DNA from 2 places in the Streptomyces sp. NPDC091272 genome. Region 1 is predicted to be linked to the other one. Evidence: riboswitches for the same ligand, from Rfam matches in the RefSeq annotation. Region 1 holds a riboswitch; the other holds the start of a gene.

Region 1 (4,192 bases):
ACGCCCAGCGGCAGCATCAGCAGGGCGTCGAAACCCCGCACCAGCCGGCCCGCCCGCCGGGTCAGCGCGGCAGCCGCCAGTCCGCCCACGACCAGCGCGATCGCGGTCGCCACCACGGCGTACTGCAAGGAGTTCCAGACCGCTTCCAGCGGCGGTACCAGGAAGGTTCCGCCGCTGTCGGCCACCGAGCGCAGCGCCCGGTAGTAGCCGAACCCGTACCCCTGCGGCCCGTCCAGCGACCGCTCGACCAGCACGGACAGCGGAAGCAGGATCAGCACAAGTACGCTCGCCAGCACTCCGCCGAGCAGCGCCCACTGACCTGTGCCGCGCGGCCTGCGCGAGGTGCGCGCCGGGTCGACGAGCTTCAGCGCACCCTCCCGCCGGCGTACCGTCCACGCGTGCACGGCGAGGATCGCGCCCACCGCAGCGAACTGCACCAGCGTCAGCACTGCGGCGGTCGGCAGGTCGAGCAGCTGGGCGGTCTGCCGGTAGACCTCCACCTCCAGGGTGGAACGGGCGGGCCCGCCCAGGATCTGCACGACGCCGAACGACGTGAAGGTGAACAGGAAGACCATCAGCGCGGCGGCGGCCACCGCCGGCGCGAGCGCCGGCAAGGTCACCCGCCGCCAGGCCGTGAGGCGCCCCGCCCCGAGTACCCGCGCGGCCTCTTCCTGCCGCGGGTCGAGCTGCGACCACAGCCCGCCCACGGTCCGGACGACCACCGCGTAGTTGAAGAAGACGTGGGCGAGCAGGATCGCCCACACGGTGTTGTCGAGCCGTACGCCCCACGTCTCGTCGAGCAGCCCGCCGCGCCCCAGCACCGCCAGGAAGGCGGTACCCACGACCACGGTCGGCAGCACGAACGGCACGGTGACCACGGCCCGCAGCAGCTGCTTGCCCGGAAACTCGAACCGGGCGAAGACGTACGCCGCGGGCAGCGCGAGCAGCAGGGTGAGCGCCGTCGACGTGACGGCCTGCCAGGTGGTGAACCAGAGCACGCCGAGGATGTCCGGATCGCCCAGCACCTCGCCGATCCGCCCGAGCTGCCAGGTCCCGCTCGGCCGCAGTCCGCGCGCCACGATGGCGACGACCGGGTAGGCGAAGAACAGCGCGAAGAACGCCACCGGTACGGCCATCAGGCCGAGCCGCACCGCACCGCCGCGCCAGGAACCCCGCCGGGCGCCTTCGCGGGCGCCCGGCCGGGGCCCGCCTACTTGTTCACCAGCGAGGACCACGACTTGACCCACTGCTCACGGTTGTCGGCGATCTTCTTGGGCGCGACGGTCAGCGGCCTGTCGACGGTGGCGCCGAACTTCGCGTACACCTCGGGCAGCTCGGTGTCCTTGACCGCCGGGTTGACGAACATCTTCAGCGGCAGGTCCTGCTGGAACTGCTTGCCGAGCAGGAAGTCGAGGAGCGCCTTGCCGCCGGCCTCGTTCTTCGCCCCGTCGAGCAGTCCGGCGAACTCGACCTGGCGGAAGCAGGTGCCGGTGGCGACGCCGGTCGGCGCCTCGGCGGGCCTCGGTTCGGCGAACAGCACCTCGACGGGCGGGCTGGAGGCGTACGAGACGACCAGCGGCCGGTCGGCCTTCGCCTTCTTGCCGCCGGCGGAGCCCGAGAACTCCTCGTTGTACGCCTGCTCCCAGCCGTCCACGACCTTGACGCCGTTGTCCTTGAGCTTCTGCCAGTAGCCCTGCCAGCCGGCGTCGCCGTACCGTCCCGCGGTCGCGAGCAGGAACCCGAGGCCCGGCGAGGAGGTGGCGGCGTTCTCGGTGACGAGCAGGTTCTTGTAGGCGGGCTTGACCAGGTCGTCGAGCGACTTCGGCGGTGCCAGCTTCTTCTCGGCGAAGTACTTCTTGTCGTAGTTGACGCAGATGTCGCCGGTGTCGACCGGGGTCACCCGGTGCTCGCCCTTGTCGAGCTGGAGGTCCGCGGGCACGCCGTTCAGGCCCTTGGCCTCGTACGGCTGGAAGAGGCCGTTGTCGAGCGCGCGCGAGAGAAGGGTGTTGTCCACGCCGAAGAAGACGTCACCGCGGGGCGAGCCCTTGGTCAGGATCTCCTGGTTGAGGGCGGCTCCCGCGTCACCGCTCTTGAGCACCTTGACCGTGTAGCCGGACTGCCGGGTGAACTCCTTGAGCACGGCGGGCGAGACGTCGAAGGAGTCGTGGCTGACCAGGGTGACGGTCTTGGAACCGCCGGCCCCGGCCTCCTTGTCACCGTCGGACGGCCCGCCGCAGGCGGCGAGCGCACCGACGCTGAGCACGGCGGCCACGGAGACCGCCGCGTACCTCCTGGTGGTGCGCACTGACCTCTTGATGGTGCTCACTGGTGAAGTCCTCCTGGAAATGACCAGGAAGAGACGCGGCCCCGCCCACCTCGGAAAAAGTGGGCAGGGCGCAACAGCTCGAGTTACGACCGAACTTCCTACCCAGAATGACCTGGGCGAGGTTCAGAGGGTCTGCAGTGAGAACTGCACTCTCAGCGCTGTGGCGCTCCCCTGTCGGAATATGCAGATGTGCGGCCCAGCGTACAACCAGGCGCCCGGCGGTCAGCGCTCGGAGGCCGCCAGCTGCCCGCAGGCGCCGTCGATCTCCTGGCCGCGGGTGTCGCGCACCGTCACCGGTACCCCGTGCGCCGCGATGGCCGCCACGAACGCCTTCTCGTCCTCGGGGCGCGAGGCGGTCCACTTGGAGCCGGGGGTCGGGTTCAGCGGGATCAGGTTGACGTGCACCCGCTTGTTCTTGAGCAGCCGCCCCAGCAGGTCACCGCGCCATGCCTGGTCGTTGATGTCCCTGATCAGCGCGTACTCGATGGAGATGCGACGGCCCGACTTCTCCGCGTACTCCCATGCGGCGTCCAGCACCTCACGCACCTTCCAGCGCGTGTTGACCGGCACCAGCGTGTCGCGCAGCTCGTCGTCGGGGGCGTGCAGCGACACGGCGAGGCGGCACTTGAAGCCCTCGTCGGCGAACCGCAGCATCGCGGGCACCAGGCCCACGGTGGAGACGGTGATCCCGCGCTGGGAGAGCCCGAGGCCGTCCGGCTCGGGGTCGGTCAGCCGGCGGATCGCGCCGACGACGCGCTTGTAGTTGGCGAGCGGCTCGCCCATCCCCATGAAGACGATGTTCGACAGCCGCGCGGGGCCGCCGGGCACGTCCCCGTCGCGCAGTGCCCGCATCCCGTCCACGATCTGGTGCACGATCTCCGCGGTGGAGAGGTTCCGGTCGAGACCGGCCTGCCCGGTCGCGCAGAACGGGCAGTTCATGCCACAGCCGGCCTGCGAGGAGATGCACATGGTCACCCGGTCCGGGTAGCGCATCAGCACGGACTCGACGAGCGTCCCGTCGTGCATCTTCCACAGCGTCTTACGCGTGGTCTCCTGGTCGGTCGACAGATGGCGGACCACCGTCATCAGCTCCGGCAGCAGCGCCTCGCGGAGCTTGCCGCGCGAACCGGCGGGAATGTCGGTCCACTGCTCCGGGTCGTGCGCGTAGCGCGCGAAGTAGTGCTGGGACAGCTGCTTGGCGCGGAACGGCTTCTCGCCGATCTCGGCGACGACCTCCTTGCGCTCGGCGGGCGTGAGGTCGGCGAGGTGCCGCGGGGGCTTCTTGGCTCCGCGGGGCGCGACGAAAGTGAGTTCTCCGGGTACAGGCATGGTCATACCAGTGTGGCAGATGTACGACAAGAGGCCCGCCGTCCTGTGGACGGGGGCCCCTTACGCAACAACGCAGCAGGTCACAGGCGCGGTGTCACGCCGAACCCACGAAGATCACCAGCAGCAGCCAGACCACGGGAGCCGTCGGGAGGAGGGAGTCGAGGCGGTCCATGATGCCGCCGTGGCCCGGCAGCAGTGTGCCCATGTCCTTGATCCCGAGGTCCCTCTTGATCATGGACTCGCCCAGGTCGCCCAGGGTGGCGCTGGCCGCGACCGCGAGGCCGAGCAGCGCGCCCTGCCACCACGTACCGCCGTCGACCAGCAGCGTCATGCAGACCACGCCCGCCGCCATCGCGAAGGCGATCGCGCCGAGCAGGCCCTCGCGGGTCTTGCCGGGGCTGATGCGCGGCGCCAGCTTGTGCTTGCCGAAACGCCAGCCCACCGCGTAGGCGCCGGTGTCGCTGACCACCGTCAGCAGCAGGAAGGTGAGCACCCGCTGCGGGCCGTCGTGCGCCGTGAGCATCATCGCGACGAAGG
Region 2 (4,192 bases), on a different contig from region 1:
GGGGCCCCTACAGCTTCCGCACGGCCGATTTCAGCGGTACGGAGGGATCGGCGGCCAGCTCCGGGTCGAGCGCCGCCCCCGCCTCCACCAGCTTGCGCCCCTGCGCCAGGTCGCGCGGGCGGCCCACCGCGAGCAGGGCCACCAGGGCGCCGCCGCGCAGCCAGCACACCGACCAGGAGAGGCCGCCGGGGTCGCCGCGCCAGATCATCTCGTCGGCGTCCGCGTGATGGCCGACGTACTGCACGAAGCGGCCGAACTGCTCGGACCAGAAGTACGGCACGGGGTCGTAGGGCAGCGTGGCGCCGCCCAGGATGTTCGCGGCGACGGTGCGCGGGCCCTGCAGCGCGTTGTCCCAGTGGTGCACGAGCAGCCGGGCGCCGTACCGCCCGGAGGGGAAGGAGGCGCAGTCGCCCACCGCGTGCACGTCGGGGGCCGAGGTGCGCAGGTGCGCGTCCGCCGTGACGGAGCCGTCCGGGCCGAGCTCGATCCCGGAGCCCGCCAGCCAGGCCGTCGCGGGTCTGGCGCCGACGCCGACGAGGACGGCGCCGGCCGGGATGCGGCGGCCGTCGGCGAGGAGCACCGCGCCCGGCTCGACCGCCGCCACGCGCGCGTGGGTGAGGAGCTCGGCTCCCCCTTCGGCGTACCAGGCGGACATCGGGGCGGCGATCTCGGCGGGCATCGTCCCGGCGAGCGGCCGGTCGGCGGCCTCCACCACGGTGACCGTGCAGCCGGCCTCCCTGGCGGCGGTGGTGAACTCGGCACCGATCCAGCCCGCGCCGACCACCACCACGTCCTGCTGCGCCTCCAGCACCGGGCGCAGCCGCAGTGCGTCGTCGAGCGTGCGCAGCAGATGGACGCCCGGCACACCGACGGTGCCGGGCAGGGTGACCGGGTCCGCCCCGGTGGCCAGGACCAGCGAGTCGTACGCGAGAGGGCCGGCCGGGGTGTCGATCTCGTGGTCCGCCGGGCGTACCCCGGTGACCTGGAGCCCCAGCCGGAGCTCGACCCCGAGCGCGTCGAAGTCGACCTCGAAGGCCGTCGTCCCGGTCTTGCCGAGCAGGACCGCCTTGGACAGCGGCGGCCGGTCGTACGGCGGGTGGTGCTCGGCGCCGATCAAGGTGATCCGGCCCTCGAAACCCTGCTCCCGCAGGGCCACCGCGGTCTGCACACCGGCCATGCCCGCGCCGACGACGACGATTCGTTTCTGCTCGCTCACCCGATCACCTTACGTATCTGACGCCCCGTCAGGAAGGGCTCCTCGCACGGGTCCGGGTCCGTCAGGACGCGAGCTCCTCGACCACGCTCGTGCCACTGCCGTCCTGGGAGTCCCATGCCCAGCTCTCCCGGAGCCGAACGCGGCCGTCCACGAGGAGCGTGACCTCGGACAGACAGTGTCCGGACGATGTCGTTCCGTCCCGCTTCAGCTGTACGTACCTGAAGTCGAGCCGGTCCCCCGCGCGCGTGCCGACCAGATGCCCGCGCACCACGTCACCGCCCGCGTAATCGGCCCAGATCACGCCGTCCTGCTCGTGGTAGGCAAAGCGGGTGGCGGTGCCGACCTGCCCCGGGGCCTGGTCGGCGACCGGCGCGAGGAGAAGTCCGTCGAGCGAACGGGGCACGGGGGCGCTCCCTCACAGTACGTGGAACCCAAGGATTAGTCTGGTCACCGTACAAGCACTCACGGGAGCCCGGCGGACCGGGCTGAGAGGGAGGCGCCACCGGCCTCCGACCGTACGAACCTGATCCGGATCATGCCGGCGAAGGGAGGGGCTGGACGCCCATGCAGTCTTCTGAACCCTCGGGACAACGGCCGTACGACGTCCTGGTGATCGGGGGCGGGATCATCGGTCTGGTCACCGCCTGGCGGGCCGCGCAGCGCGGTCTGCGCACCGCGCTCGCCGACCCGGAACCGGGTCGCGGCGCGGCCGGGGTGGCGGCCGGAATGCTCGCCGCCGTCACCGAGCTCCACCACGGCGAGCAGACCCTGCTCGCTCTCAACCTCGCCTCCGCGCGCCGCTTTCCGGACTTCGTGGCCGAGCTCCAGGAGGTGTCCGGGCAGGACACCGGCTACCGCGCGTGCGGCACGCTCGCCGTCGCCCTGGACGCCGACGACCGGGCCCACCTGCGTGAACTGCACACCCTGCAACGGCAGTCCGGGCTGGAGTCGGAGTGGCTGACCGGACGAGAGTGCCGCCGCCTGGAGCCGATGCTCGCCCCCGGCGTGCGCGGCGGGCTGCGGGTGGACGGCGACCACCAGGTCGACCCCAGACGCCTGGCAGCGGCCCTCGTGACGGCCTGCGGTCGCGCCGGTGTGGTGGTGCACCGTGCGGCAGCGGAGAGGCTGTCCGTCGTACGGGACCGGGCGGCGGGCGCCCTGCTGGCCGACGGGAGCGAGCTGGTCGCCGACCAGGTGGTGCTGGCGGCCGGGTCGCTCAGCGGCCGGCTCGCCGGGGTACCGCCAGAGGTGCTGCCACCGGTGCGCCCGGTCAAGGGGCAGGTGCTGCGGCTGACGGTGCCGCCCTCGTACGCGCCGTTCCTGAGCCGTACGGTGCGCGCCGTGGTGCGCGGCGGCGAGGTCTATCTGGTGCCGCGTGAGAACGGTGAGCTGGTACTCGGCGCGACCTCCGAGGAACTGGGCTGGGACACCACCGTCACCGCGGGCGGCGTCTACGAGCTGCTGCGCGACGCCCACGAGCTGGTCCCGGGCATCACCGAGCTGCCGCTCACCGAGACCAGGGCGGGGCTGCGTCCCTGCTCCCCCGACAACGCCCCGCTGCTCGGGCCGACCGCCCTGCCGGGCCTGCTGCTCGCCACCGGGCACCACCGCAACGGGGTGCTGCTGACGCCCGTCACCGGGGACGTCATGGCGGACGTGCTGACCACCGGCGAGCTCCCGGGCCCGGCGAGGCCGTTCACCCCGCGGCGCTTCGCGCCCGTACCCCCGCCCGTACGACAGGAACGACAGGAGCTGTCCGCATGAGTACCTCGGTGCACGTGACCATGAACGGCGAGGGGCACCAGGTCTCCGTCGGCACGACCCTCGGCGACCTCGTCGCGACGCTCACGCGCGCCCACGCGGGCGTGGCCGCCGCACTCAACGAGACAGTGGTACCGCGGGGCCGGTGGGCGGCCACCGCCCTCGGTGACGGCGACCGCGTGGAAGTACTGACCGCGGTCCAGGGAGGCTGAAGGACATGGCGGACGATCTCTTCGAACTGGGCGGCGCCGGCTTCTCGTCCCGGCTGATCATGGGGACGGGCGGCGCGCCGAGCCTGGACGTGCTGGAGCGCTCGCTCGTCGCCTCGGGCACCGAGCTGACGACGGTCGCGATGCGCAGGCTGGACCCGTCGGTGCAGGGCTCCGTGCTGTCCCTGCTGGAGCGGCTGGGCATCCGGGTGCTGCCCAACACGGCGGGCTGCTACACGGCGGGCGAGGCCGTGCTCACGGCGCGGCTCGCACGGGAGGCGCTGGGCACGGACTGGGTGAAGCTGGAGGTCATCGCGGACGAGCGGACCCTGCTGCCCGATCCGGTCGAGCTGCTGGACGCGGCGGAGCTGCTGGTCGACGACGGCTTCACCGTGCTCCCGTACACGAACGACGACCCGGTGCTCGCGCGGAAGCTGGAGGACGTGGGCTGCGCGGCGGTGATGCCGCTGGGCTCGCCGATCGGCTCCGGGCTCGGCATCCGCAACCCGCACAACTTCGAGCTGATCGTGGAGCGGGCCGGGGTGCCGGTGATCCTGGACGCGGGGGCGGGGACCGCGTCGGACGCGGTGCTGGCGATGGAGCTGGGGTGCGCGGGTGTGATGCTCGCCTCGGCGGTGACCCGGGCGCAGGAGCCGGTGCTGATGGCGGAGGCGATGCGCCACGGGGTGGAGGCGGGGCGGCTCGCGTACCGGGCGGGGCGGATTCCGCGCCGGTACTTCGCGCGGGCGTCGTCCCCGGAGGAGGGGCGGGCCAGGCTGGACCCGGAGCGGCCGGCGTTCTGAGGGGGGCGGGGGCTGCGGGGGGGCGCTGCGTCGGAGGGAGCGGGGCCGGGGGCGCGGGCCGGGGCGTCAGCGGGAGTGGGGCCGGGGCTCGGGCGAGGGCGCGGCGTCCGCCGGGGGCCGCTCCCTTGCCCGCCCTGTCACAGCTCGGCTTCAGTACGGGTGGCTGTGGGGATCGTCGTCCGGCCCGTCGCCACCGGCTCGTA

What was found. A riboswitch is a leader RNA that binds a small molecule or an ion and turns the genes downstream of it on or off. The one in region 1 is predicted to bind thiamine pyrophosphate.
Region 2: it holds a riboswitch for thiamine pyrophosphate, as region 1 does, so the genes downstream of both, thiO (glycine oxidase ThiO) here and ACIQM4_RS24615 (thiamine ABC transporter substrate binding subunit) in region 1, are expected to answer to the same signal.

What each region holds. Positions count from the first base shown of each region.
Region 1 covers NZ_JBIVVC010000009.1:176,125-180,316, reverse strand. The annotation lists gene ACIQM4_RS24620 (ABC transporter permease) at 1-1,136, opposite strand, end outside; gene ACIQM4_RS24615 (thiamine ABC transporter substrate binding subunit) at 1,211-2,326, opposite strand; TPP riboswitch at 2,404-2,509, opposite strand; gene rlmN (23S rRNA (adenine(2503)-C(2))-methyltransferase RlmN) at 2,549-3,655, opposite strand; gene ACIQM4_RS24605 (phosphatidate cytidylyltransferase) at 3,750-4,192, opposite strand, start outside.
Region 2 covers NZ_JBIVVC010000007.1:360,701-364,892, forward strand. The annotation lists gene ACIQM4_RS21800 (NAD(P)/FAD-dependent oxidoreductase) at 8-1,216, opposite strand; gene ACIQM4_RS21805 (hypothetical protein) at 1,278-1,619, opposite strand; TPP riboswitch at 1,671-1,783, shown strand; gene thiO (glycine oxidase ThiO) at 1,781-2,980, shown strand; gene thiS (sulfur carrier protein ThiS) at 2,977-3,189, shown strand; gene ACIQM4_RS21820 (thiazole synthase) at 3,195-3,989, shown strand.